3 regions of the Aquamicrobium ahrensii genome follow, and region 3 is predicted to be linked to each of the others. Evidence: predicted binding sites of a transcription regulator. Region 3 holds the regulator's gene; each other region holds the start of a gene.
What was found. Region 3 encodes LexA, which represses DNA repair genes until DNA is damaged. Its sites were predicted from a motif close to TGTTCNNNNTGTGTTCNG; they were not measured.
Positions count from the first base shown of each region.

Region 1: ABID44_RS03780 (PA0069 family radical SAM protein) is a predicted target of LexA. The motif match lies at 1,609-1,626, and genes of this name have one in related genera.
Region 2: ABID44_RS05505 (ATP-dependent helicase) is a predicted target of LexA. The motif match lies at 1,828-1,845, and genes of this name have one in related genera.

Region 1 is NZ_JBEPMN010000002.1:187,281-191,073, reverse strand. Features, by position in the region: gene ABID44_RS03790 (aldehyde dehydrogenase family protein) at 1-919, opposite strand, end outside; gene ABID44_RS03785 (glycosyltransferase family protein) at 1,006-1,536, opposite strand; gene ABID44_RS03780 (PA0069 family radical SAM protein) at 1,700-2,851, shown strand; gene rnhB (ribonuclease HII) at 3,118-3,783, shown strand.
Region 2 is NZ_JBEPMN010000003.1:92,974-96,766, reverse strand. Features, by position in the region: gene ABID44_RS05505 (ATP-dependent helicase) at 1-1,787, opposite strand, end outside; gene ABID44_RS05500 (hypothetical protein) at 1,992-2,135, shown strand; gene ABID44_RS05495 (hypothetical protein) at 2,395-2,643, shown strand; gene ABID44_RS05490 (hypothetical protein) at 2,770-3,012, opposite strand; gene ABID44_RS05485 (thioesterase family protein) at 3,072-3,593, opposite strand; gene ABID44_RS05480 (FAD-binding oxidoreductase) at 3,711-3,793, shown strand, end outside.
Region 3 is NZ_JBEPMN010000001.1:172,963-176,755, reverse strand. Features, by position in the region: gene moaC (cyclic pyranopterin monophosphate synthase MoaC) at 1-115, shown strand, start outside; gene ABID44_RS00910 (molybdopterin molybdotransferase MoeA) at 117-1,322, shown strand; gene lexA (transcriptional repressor LexA) at 1,437-2,156, shown strand; gene ABID44_RS00900 (ComEC/Rec2 family competence protein) at 2,338-3,793, opposite strand, start outside.

The DNA of each region.
Region 1 (3,793 bases), on a different contig from region 3:
CCACATCCGCCGCGATGCCCACAGCGCGCTCATAGACCGGGCGCTCGACCAGCATGCGGGTCGGTGCATTGCAGGACTGGCCGGTGTTGTTGAAGCAATGCTTCACGCCGCGCGCCACCGCTTTTTCCAGATCGGCATCGGCGAAGACGATGTTGGGCGACTTGCCGCCAAGCTCCAGCGCCACGCGCTTGATGGTTTCGGCCGATGCCGAAGCGACTGCGATGCCTGCGCGAGTGGATCCGGTGAAGGACATCATGTCGATGTCGGGATGGCGCGACATCGCCTCGCCCACGGTCGGCCCGTCGCCATTGACCATGTTGAACACTCCGGCCGGGAAACCCGCCTCCTCCATCATCTCGGCAAAGACGATGGAAGAGATCGGCGCGATCTCCGAAGGCTTGAGCACCACCGTGCAGCCGGCGGCGATAGCCGGCACCACCTTAAGCGTCACCTGGTTCATGGGCCAGTTCCACGGTGTGATCAGGCCGCACACGCCGATCGGCTCATGCACGATCCGTTCCTGCGAGTTGCGCTCATCAAGGGGTTCCTCGAACCGGTAGCCGCGCAAGGTCTCGATGAACGCCCGGATATGGCCAGCGCCACTTGCGGCCTGCGCATTGAGCGCAAGCCTGATCGGCGCGCCCATCTCGTCCGAGATGGCCTTGGCCATGTCCTGAATGCGGGCCTCGTAAACGGCGGCCAGCCTATCCAGCGCGGCGATACGCTCCTCGCGGCTGGTCATGCTCCAGCTTTCGAAGGCGCGCCGTGCAGCCGCAACGGCCTTGTCGACATCGGCCGCCGAGCCCAGCGATATGACTGCGAAAGCCTGCTCGTCCGCCGGATTGATAACCTCAAGCTCTCTGGGTTCGGTCGGTGCGACCCACTTGCCGTCGATGAAGAAATCCGTCTTGCGCAGCATGTTCATCTCCTGTCTTCGCCGTTCCGTCAGGCTGTAGCGCCCTTTGTAGTCGGGGAAGGGCGCAAGGCTCAAGGCGCCAGCCAGTCTTAGGGTGAGGCCAGCCGACCCGGTGCGTCATGAGAAGGCGCCGGAAGGATGACCGCCGGCAGCGTCTTCAGGGCCTGCCCGCGCCCTATCGCCGGGGCGTCGTGCGCATGCCTTGACAGGGTCAGCGCCTGCCGGCGCGATAAAAGCAGGCCCTGCGCCAACGGGCCGGGTTTGCGAAATATCCGCGCCAGGAATGGCGTCCGTTCCGAACGGTCCCTCGAAAACCGCGCCGCCATTGCAGAGCGGCCGATATGAACGGCGACCGCCTCCGTCCACCCGTCGAGCAGACGCGCTCCGGGTTCGAGCAGCAGCACCCAATCTCCTTTCGCCGCCTGCACCGCTTCGCCGATGCCGCCGACGACCCACACGCAACCGGCATGATCGGCGACTGTCTTCATCCCGCCCGCGAAGCCGCTGTCACGGACGACCACATTCCGGACCAGCCCCTCGACCGCGCCCGACACGAGCGAGGCCAGCGTGCGGGCAAGGCCCTCCTCGTCGTTTCCGGCCTCGATGATGACGCTGAGCATAAACGCCTGATAACCCAAAGGAAGGCCACACGCCAGTTGCAGCCGACCTTCCCCCCGCTTCGAATTACATAAAGTTCTTGATTTGTTCTCATTTTGAGATAGGAATAATTTCATGGCGATAGCGATTCGACAGTCCCGGCCAGCACCGTGGGAGAAGGCCAGAATGGAACAGATCGTACAGGCCGACGTTGCAGCCTTCGGAACAGGACGGGCCGAAATGGCCAATGCGATGATCGAACAGAGCGGGCTGCGCGCACCAGCCGACCGCATCCGCGGTCGCGCCGCCGGCATCAACCCTTCCGGTCGTTACGAACCGGTGAGCCGCCATGTCTTCGATGACGGCTGGGAAAGTCTTGAGGAACTGCCGCCGTTCAAGACGGAAGTTCAGGTGGAGCGCCCCCGCACCATCATCACCCGCAACACCTCGCCCGATATTTCCTTCGACCGCTCGATCAACCCTTACCGGGGGTGCGAACATGGCTGCGTCTACTGCTTCGCCCGTCCGACCCATGCCTTCATGGGCCTATCGCCGGGGCTCGATTTCGAGGCGAAGCTGTTCGCCAAGCCAGACGCCGCGCGCCTGCTCGACAAGGAGCTTTCGAAGCAAGGCTATACGCCGCGCACCATCGCCATCGGCACCAATACCGACCCCTATCAGCCGGTCGAAAAGCAATATCGCATCATGCGCGAGATACTGGAGGTGCTGGAAGCGCGCGGCCATCCTGTCGGCATCGTCACCAAGTCGGCGCTGGTGACGCGCGACATCGACATTCTGGCGCGGATGGCCGAGCGGGGACTTGCCAAGGTGGCGCTGTCGGTCACAACGCTCGACCGCAAGCTCGCCCGCACCATGGAGCCGCGGGCGGCGACGCCGACGAAGCGACTGGAGACGATAAAGCAGCTTTCGGAAGCCGGCATCCCCGCTTCGGTGATGGTGGCGCCGATCATCCCCGGCCTCAACGATCAGGAGATCGAGCGTATCCTCGATTCCGCCCGCGCCGCGGGTGCGCGTGAAGCCGGCTATGTGGTGCTGCGTCTGCCGCTGGAGGTCGCGCCCATCTTCAAGGACTGGCTGTTGCGTCATTATCCGGACCGTTACCGGCATGTCATGTCTCTGATCCGCTCCATGCGCGACGGCAAGGATTATGATTCGGAGTGGGGCAAGCGCATGAAGGGCGCCGGCCCCTATGCCTGGCAGATCGGCCGGCGCTTCGAGATCGCGGCGAAGAAGCTTGGCCTCAACACCCAGCGCATGACCCTGCGAACCGACCAGTTCGTCGCAGGCAAGCAAAGCGAACAATTGATGCTGCTGTGATGCCGGAACCCGCCGCTTGCCTCTCTGCATGAGAACCAGCCCGAGGAAGCGGAGCTTCGGAAAATGATTTGTGCCGCCGCCCGCGCGCCACGCGGGAAAAACGGCAAATGCGTATGCGTTCCTGCGTTCCGTTCTGACGAACTGCCGTCCCGGTTCGTCATCAGCCGCCCCGGCGCTCCCCTCGCCGCCGGCTTCCCTTCCCGACGCGCCCCGGCGGCCGGAAGGGACTTGCGGAGAATCGGGGCCAATGCGAACTTCGCCGCATCATGGTTCGCACGCGCCCCGATTCTCCTCTTCTCTTTGAAGTTGTCCAACGCCCCGATTTCTCATTCGAGACAGCGGCAAGAGCCGATGGCTTGTGGCCTGTTGCGGGACTGGATGAAGCGGGACGCGGCCCGCTGGCGGGACCCGTGGTCGCGGCGGCGGTGGTGCTCGATCCCGACAATATTCCGGATGGTCTCGACGATTCCAAGCGCCTGAATCACGCGCAGCGCGCGGCTGTGTTCGAAACAATTCTGCATACGGCCAGAGCGGTCGCCGTTTCCTCACTATGCGCGGAAAGCATCGATTCCAGCGACATCCGCAAGGCGAGCCTTGAAGCGATGCGTCGTTCCATTTGCGGTCTCTCGGTTCGGCCGAAGCTCGCGCTGGCCGACGGCCGCGACGTGCCGCCTGACCTGCCCTGCCTCGGCCGGGCGCTGGTCAAGGGCGATCAGCGTTCGCAATCCATCGCCGCCGCCTCGATCGTCGCCAAGGTCATGCGCGATCGCATGATGATGGATTGCGGCCGGCGTCATGTGCACTATGGTTTCGAGGTCCATATGGGCTACGCCACCGTGCGCCACCGCACAGCCATCGTCGCCCACGGGCCGGTGCAGAGACTGCACCGCATTTCCTTCGCTCCGTTCCGTATGGCCGACAGCGAAGCATAGGTCCGATCCG
Region 2 (3,793 bases), on a different contig from region 3:
TCCATGGAGCGGATCAGCTCCTTGAGGTTGTCGAGCCGCGTCGGCGCGTCGGCCGCGCGGTCGTTCTTCCACATGTCGGTGTAGCCGCTTTCCTCCAGGATCGTCTCGGCCAGCTCCGTATGCGGCGTTGTCTCCAGAAGGTCCTGCCAGCGGGCGAAATTGGCCGCAACCTCGCGCAACGCCGCGCGCGGTTTGGGTTTCAGCTCGTCGCTCTCCGCCAGATTGGCGGCGGCTTGCAGCATCGGCACGCCGAGCGCGCGGGCAGTGTCATGGACCTGACGAATGGCGGCTTCGCCCAGACCGCGCTTCGGCACGTTGACGATGCGCTCGAAGGCGAGATCGTCGCCCGGATTGGCCACGACGCGTAGATAGGCCATGGCGTCGCGGATTTCCTGCCGCTCATAGAAACGCGGGCCGCCGATGACGCGGTAATTCAGGCCGATCTCGATGAAGCGGTCCTCGAAGGCGCGCATCTGGAAGGAGGCGCGCACCAGAATGGCGATGTCGTTGAGCGCATGCTTTCTGCGCTGCAACGCCTCGATCTCTTCGCCGACGGCGCGGGCTTCCTCGTCGGAATCCCAGGCGGCGTGGACATTGACCTTGGGGTCTTCGGGGTCGGGCCGATCCGTAAACAGCGTCTTGCCGAGCCGCCCCTCGTTATGAGCGATGAGATGGGCGGCAGCGCCAAGGATATGGGCGGTGGAGCGGTAGTTGCGTTCCAGCCGGATCACCGTCGCGCCCGGAAAATCCTTCTCAAAACGGAGGATGTTGTCCACTTCCGCTCCGCGCCAGCCGTAGATCGACTGGTCGTCGTCGCCCACGCAGCAGATATTGACCTTGTTTTCGCTCGCCGTGGGGGCAGGCGAAACCTCGCCCGGCGCGCCGTCGCGCGCCCGGCCTGCTGATGGTTGGACAGAGGTGGAAGCCGAAGTTCGAGGCCGCTGGGCGAGCAGGCGCAGCCACATATATTGCGCGGTGTTGGTGTCCTGATACTCGTCCACCAATATGTATCTGAAGCGCTTGTGATACTCGGCCAGAATATCGTGATGGGCGCGAAGGATACGGATCGGATGCAGCAGAAGGTCACCGAAATCGCAGGCGTTCAGCGTCGTGAGGCGGGCCTGATAGGCGCGGTAGAGTTCGCGGCCGCGACCATTGCCGAACGAGCGGGCATCGCCTTCCGAGATTTCCTCGGGGCCAAGGCCCTTGTTCTTCCAGCCGTCGATCATCTGGGCGAAGGTGCGCGGCGCCCAGCGCTTGTCGTCCAGCCCCTCCGCCTGAATGAGTTGCTTGATCAGGCGGATGACGTCGTCGGTGTCGAGAATGCTGAAATCCGAGCGCAGGCCGGCCAGTTCGGCATGGCGGCGCACTATCTTGACGCCAATGGAGTGGAAAGTGCCGAGCCAGGGCATGCCCTCGACCGCTTCGCCGACCAGCAGGCCGATGCGCTGCTTCATCTCGCGCGCGGCCTTGTTGGTGAAGGTCACCGCAAGGATCTGCGACGGGAAGGCGCGGCCGGTGGCCAGAATATGGGCGATGCGGGTGGTGAGCACCCGTGTCTTGCCGGTGCCCGCGCCCGCGAGAACCAGAACCGGACCTTCCGTGGTCTCGACGGCCTGCCGCTGCTCCGGATTGAGGCCGTTGAGATAGTCGGGCGGGCCGTTCTGCGCCTGTCGCGCGGCCATGGCGCGGGCGGCGATGCCGGACGGCGCGCCATGACCCGCGGCGGCCGGAGGTCTCGCACCCGGTTCATCAAAGAAGGGCATATCGTCGGAAAAGCCGGACATTGTTCCCGAATGTAGTGATTCGATCCCGAAAGACCAGAAGTGTCGCCGTTTTGTTCTGTTTTCAGGGCTCGGCTTACCCCTCCCGGCGCGCGGCTGCAAGGAAAGCCTGCAATGGGCGGAACATTGCGCTTGTGACGTCATTATTCCCGATTACCCGTCCGGCTCCCGATGCGGCCTCCGGCCAGATTTGCCCTTCACTCGGCAATGAGGGAACCCATCGACCTGATGGAGCGCATCTCCTATCCGAAGGCCAATTCCTCCACCTCGGTCCTGCTCATCGCCCGCGACAAGATCATCGTGAGCGGCGCGGTCAACGACAACTGTTCAAGCAAGGGCCTTCCGGCGTGATCCGTGCCTTACCGGCAAGGTTTGCGGGGTTCGCCTGCATCGCGATCTGTGGGACATGGACGTTGCGGCGCAGCTTCGCTGATCGACCTGACGACGGCGGCGGAGCGGCAAAACCGTCTCCCGAAATCCACACCTGAAGGCTTCTCGCGAGGGGTAGGGCCAGTTTGGCCTTGCCCCTCACGCGTGCTCGGTTAAGTCTGTGGGCAATGCCCGTTCCGGAATCGTCCCGGAGGGTGCGGGCGGGTGCAAGGGATGAGGCATGGACGATAATTTCGACAAGGCCGGCATTGCAGTCATCATCGTGTTCGGTGCGTTGTGCCTGGGCGGACTGATGGCGGCCAATCTGGTGGTGGGCGACCGCAGTGGTTTCCTGCTGGCGCTGGCAGGCTCCTTAACCGCCTATGTCGCCGGCTATGCGGTGCTGTTCGATCTGCCGCGCATCTACGCGATCCTGATCGCAATCGCGCTCCTGTTCGGCATTGCCTCCACCATCGCCTACGCATTCTAGATTCTGCCAGATCGGGCACAGGCGAGGCATGCGGCGAAGCAATTTCGTTGCGCGCGTGGGGGCTTATGCGTTGATTCCGGAGATTCTCTCAAGTCGCTGATTTTTAAACGACTTGCGCGGCTCGCTTCAGGCGTGCCCGCGTCGTGAACGCGCCTGCTTCAGGATGGCGCGCCAGCGCACCATGTCGAAGGGTATGGGGTCGCCCCTGGCCGAAATCTCGAAGATGCGGTTGTCGACATTCCTGAGCGAACGCCAGAAATCATAATCCGACACGCGCGGATCGGCGGCCAGCCTTTCGGCTTCCATCGTCACGCTGCGTATCGGGTCGGCCATCGCGGGGGATGGCGGCAGGTCGTTCTGCGTAGCCATGCGAATGGATTGGCTGGCGCGGCGATTCGTTGCAACGGCCCGGGCTCGCTATCCCCTGCTTATGACCGGTCGGCGGTGGCGGCGGCGTCAGCGCCGCGGGCGGCTTTGCGGCGAATGCCGATGGACCTCCCGGCGCGTTCGGGAAACGGAAGCGCGGCATGCGTCGCGCGCATCGATTCGAGCTTGGCCGCAATATCCTCGGGAAAGGGGACGACCTTGGGCCCTGCCAAGTCGACATGCAGCGAGAGGGTTTCGGCGGTGGCCGCCAGCCAGCCATCGGCGTGGCGGATTTCCTGATAGGCGCGCAAACGCTTGTCGTCGCTGTCCAGCAAGTGGAAGCTCACCGTCACGCGGTCGTCCAGATGCAGTTCCTGCACGTAGCAGACATGGATTTCTGCGGTATAGATGGTGAGCTTGCGCTCCCGCGCATAGCTTGCGCCCATGCCGAGCAGGTTCAGAACCTCGTCCGAGCCGCGGTCGAACAGCACGTTGTAATAGGCCATGTTCATGTGGCCGTTGTAATCGATCCAGTCCTTTTCGATCTCCATGACGGGAGAGACGAAGGGGGAGGAAACGCTCATGAAAGTTCCTTCTGAAGCTGGACAAAACTCTCCGAAAAGCAGATCAGATATAAACATATTCGCGGACCAAACCTAATCGCAACCACATGGTCCGTCTGTTCTGCCGGCGGAGGATCAATGGCTCTCAGCGACCTGATTGCAGTGGAACGCAACGATGACGGCGTCGCGACGGTGCTGGAAATCCTGCGTAGCGAGTTCGG
Region 3 (3,793 bases):
CTGCCTCACCATCTACGACATGGCCAAAGCCGTGGATCGTGGCATGGTTATCTCGGACGTCAGGTTGCTTTCAAAGACCGGGGGCAAGTCCGGCGACTATGAGGCGGAAAGCTGACATGGCTCTGGTTCCGATGGAGACGGCGCTGGAGCGCCTTCTGCAGGGTGTCGAGCCTCTGACTGCCGAACGGGTTCCCCTCGATCAGGCTTACGACCGGGTGCTGGCTGAACCGGTAACGGCGCTTCGCACGCAGCCGCCGTTCCACGCCTCCGCCATGGACGGCTACGCCGCCCACGGGGTCGATGCAGGCGCAATTGGAAACCGGCTCGCAGTGATTGGCGAAATTGCCGCCGGCAGCACCTTTTCCGGGACCGTGGGCAAGGGAGAATGCGTACGCATCTTCACCGGCGCGCCCCTTCCCGCCGGCGTCGACACTGTCGTCATTCAAGAGAATGTGAAGGTTGCGGCGCCGGGCATCATAGAACTGCTCGAGACCACGGTAGCGGGCCGCAATGTCCGGCGCGCCGGTATCGACTTCATGGAAGGCGACCTGCTGATCGAGAAAGGCCGCCTGCTCGGTCCTGCAGCATTGTCGCTGGCTGCGTCCGCCAACCATCCCAGCCTTTCGGTGGTGAAGCGCCCGCTGGTCGCCATCATCGCCACCGGAGACGAGTTGCGCCCGCCCGGCAGCGCAACCGGGCCTGGCCAGATCATCTCCTCGAACGCCTATGGCATCGCAGCCTGCGCCCGCGCCGCCGGCGCGGAAGTGCTTGATCTCGGTATCGCCCCCGACCGGAGGGACGCCACGGCAGCGCTGGTCAGGGAAGCGGTGGCGGCGGGGGCAGATGTTATCGTTACGTCCGGCGGCGCTTCCGTTGGCGATCACGACCTCGTTCACGAGGTTTTGACCGGGGAAGGCATGACGCTCGATTTCTGGAAGATCGCCATGCGCCCCGGCAAGCCGCTGATGTTCGGCAGGATGGGCGAGATCAGATGTCTTGGTCTGCCCGGCAATCCGGTGGCCAGCCTCGTTTGCTCCCAGCTTTTCCTCAAACCGCTGCTTGCCCGTCTTGGAGGAAAGCCGTTCCGGCAGGACATGCGCGCCGCTATCCTTGGGGCCGACATGAGCGCCAACGATCACCGGCAGGATTATGTGCGCGCGAGGCTTGAGGAGCGCGATGGAAAGCTTGTGGCCACGCCGTTCGAAATGCAGGATTCCTCCATGCTGCGCGTGATGGCGGCAGCCGGCGGCCTGATCGTCCGGGCTCCATTCGCAGATCCGCTCGCAGCCGGCGAGCCGTGCCCGGTTCTGCTCATCGACTAACGAATTCTCAATTCATTCATTAAACTTTAAACGGTTGCGGAACACAACTGGAACATATAGTGTTTGTTCCGGGTTTGTTTTCCAATTCTGGATTCACCGCTGCCGGGGGAACCGATGCTGACGCGCAAGCAACATGAATTGCTGCTCTTCATTCATGAACGAATGAAAGAGAGCGGTATTCCGCCTTCATTCGACGAGATGAAGGAGGCGCTGGATCTCGCTTCCAAATCCGGCATTCACCGGCTCATCACCGCCTTGGAGGAACGCGGCTTCATTCGCCGCCTGCCCAATCGCGCCCGGGCGCTCGAAGTGTTGCGTTTGCCCGATTCCATTGCGCCCGGCCTCAACAGCGCGCGAAAATTTTCCCCAAGCGTCATTCAGGGCAGTCTCGGGCAGCCGGCTAAAGAAACCCGCAAACTCCAGATCGCCAGCAATGACGACGATTCGGGTTCGGCCGTTTCCATTCCGGTTATGGGACGGATCGCCGCCGGCGTGCCGATCGATGCGATCCAGCATAAGACGCACTCCATTTCCGTGCCTCCGGAAATGCTCTCCAGCGGCGAACACTATGCGCTGGAGGTCAAAGGCGATTCGATGATCGAGGCGGGTATCTTTGAGGGCGATACGGTCATCATCCGCAATGGTGACACGGCGACGCCGGGTGACATCGTGGTCGCGCTGGTGGATGACGAGGAAGCCACCCTGAAACGTTTCCGCCGCAAGGGTGCTTCCATTGCCCTTGAAGCGGCCAATCCAGCCTATGAGACGCGTATCTTCGGACCCGACCGGGTGAAGGTGCAAGGCAGGCTTGTCGGATTGATCCGTCGCTACTGATAGAAAGTGGAAGCCCTTCGACGAAAGCCGGTCTTCAGAAGGTGCATGTATCTTTTAAAGAAAAATATCGAGAAAACCAAACGATATAAGGCTAACCTTCTAAATCAGGTTAGGTATTACACGTTGGCGGCTTGATCCTGGAGCGGGCGGCCATCGCGTGCATTCTGGACGGGCTTGTTCTTTATTCCGATTCGCGCGTCAGGCCACCTTCCGGAGAATTTGCAGGCTTGGGGGTGGCCACTTTCCGCTGGTAGGGTGGCATGCCGCGCGCCTCCCGGGAAAATCGGCGCTGGGTATGCCATGGGCGATAGTCTCCCTCGATGGAGAAGTGTATTTCGGGCTTTGGTCTCGTGGATGCTGCGCCGTTCGATGAAAAGCCTGCCGGCAGGAATACCGCCGCACTGCCCTTTTGCGCCAGTTGGCGGCGGGTGATGACGGCGAGACCGGCATTGCGGCAGGGATTTCTTGCCGTTGGGTCTTCGATCACGATAAGGCTCGCCGTATCGCAGAAGGCGCGGGCAGTATCGGTATCGGACGCCTGCACGATCTGCGCGCCTGAAGGGTGGTGTGTCACGCAAACCCTGTCCGCGCATCGAAATCCTGCGCCTGCGGTGGATTCCTCGCCACCGTCCTTCATTTTCAGCGCGAGATCGTTCCGATCCTTTTGTTTGCGTCGCTCCGGCGCCTGCACGCCTTGCGCATCGAGAGCCCGCCGCCAATTATCCATGGTGAAGGCGTTGGGGCGCGGACGGTTAACGGCGATCTCGCCATTCTCCATGGTGACGGCGAGCAACCGCGCGTCTTCCGAAATCAGAATGTCCGGTGTGCGTTCTTCAATCAGCATCATCAGACTCGCCACCGCAAACGGCGCCGAAACCCATCGCAGCCATGTCGTCGCCATGGTCGCGATCACGAGCGCTATGCTTGCTAAAAGGACGGAAGCTGCCGAAATCAGGCCGACCGCATCAATGGGCGACAGGTCGGCGATCCGTTCTGACAGATGGATCATTACAGTCAGACCCTGCCCCATCACATACAGAAACGGGCCATCCAGCCCGAAAGGCATGGCTATGGACGCGAAAACCGCAAACGGCATGACGATGATCGAAACGACGGGCATGACTGCGAGGTTCGCCAGCAGGCTGAGTGGCGCCACACGCTGGAAGTGCCAGGCTGCGTAAAGTGTTGTCGCGATGCCAGCGACGATCGAAGTGGCGGCGAGCCCGATCATCATGACGGCAAATCGATGCAGAAGTGCACTGGCGAGCGAGCGCTTTGCGGGAACTCCCGCCGAAACGCGTCGGGCGCGATAATCGGACCACGCCGCATAGGCCCCAACAAGTGCGGCGGTCGCCGCAAACGACATCTGGAAACTTGGGCCCACAACCTCATGCGGCGTTACGAGAATGACGATGATGGCGGAAATGGCGAGGTTGCGCATAGTGAGCGCGCTTCGATCGAACAGAATGGCGATCAGCATCACCGCCAGCATGATGAAAGAGCGAACTGCGGCGACCACCATTCCGGAAATCAGCAGATAGGCGATGATGGCGAACAGCGCCGTCAACGCCGCATATTTCCTGACCGGTCGACGGGACGAAAAATCCGGAAACAGCGCAAACAGCGCCCGCATGAGA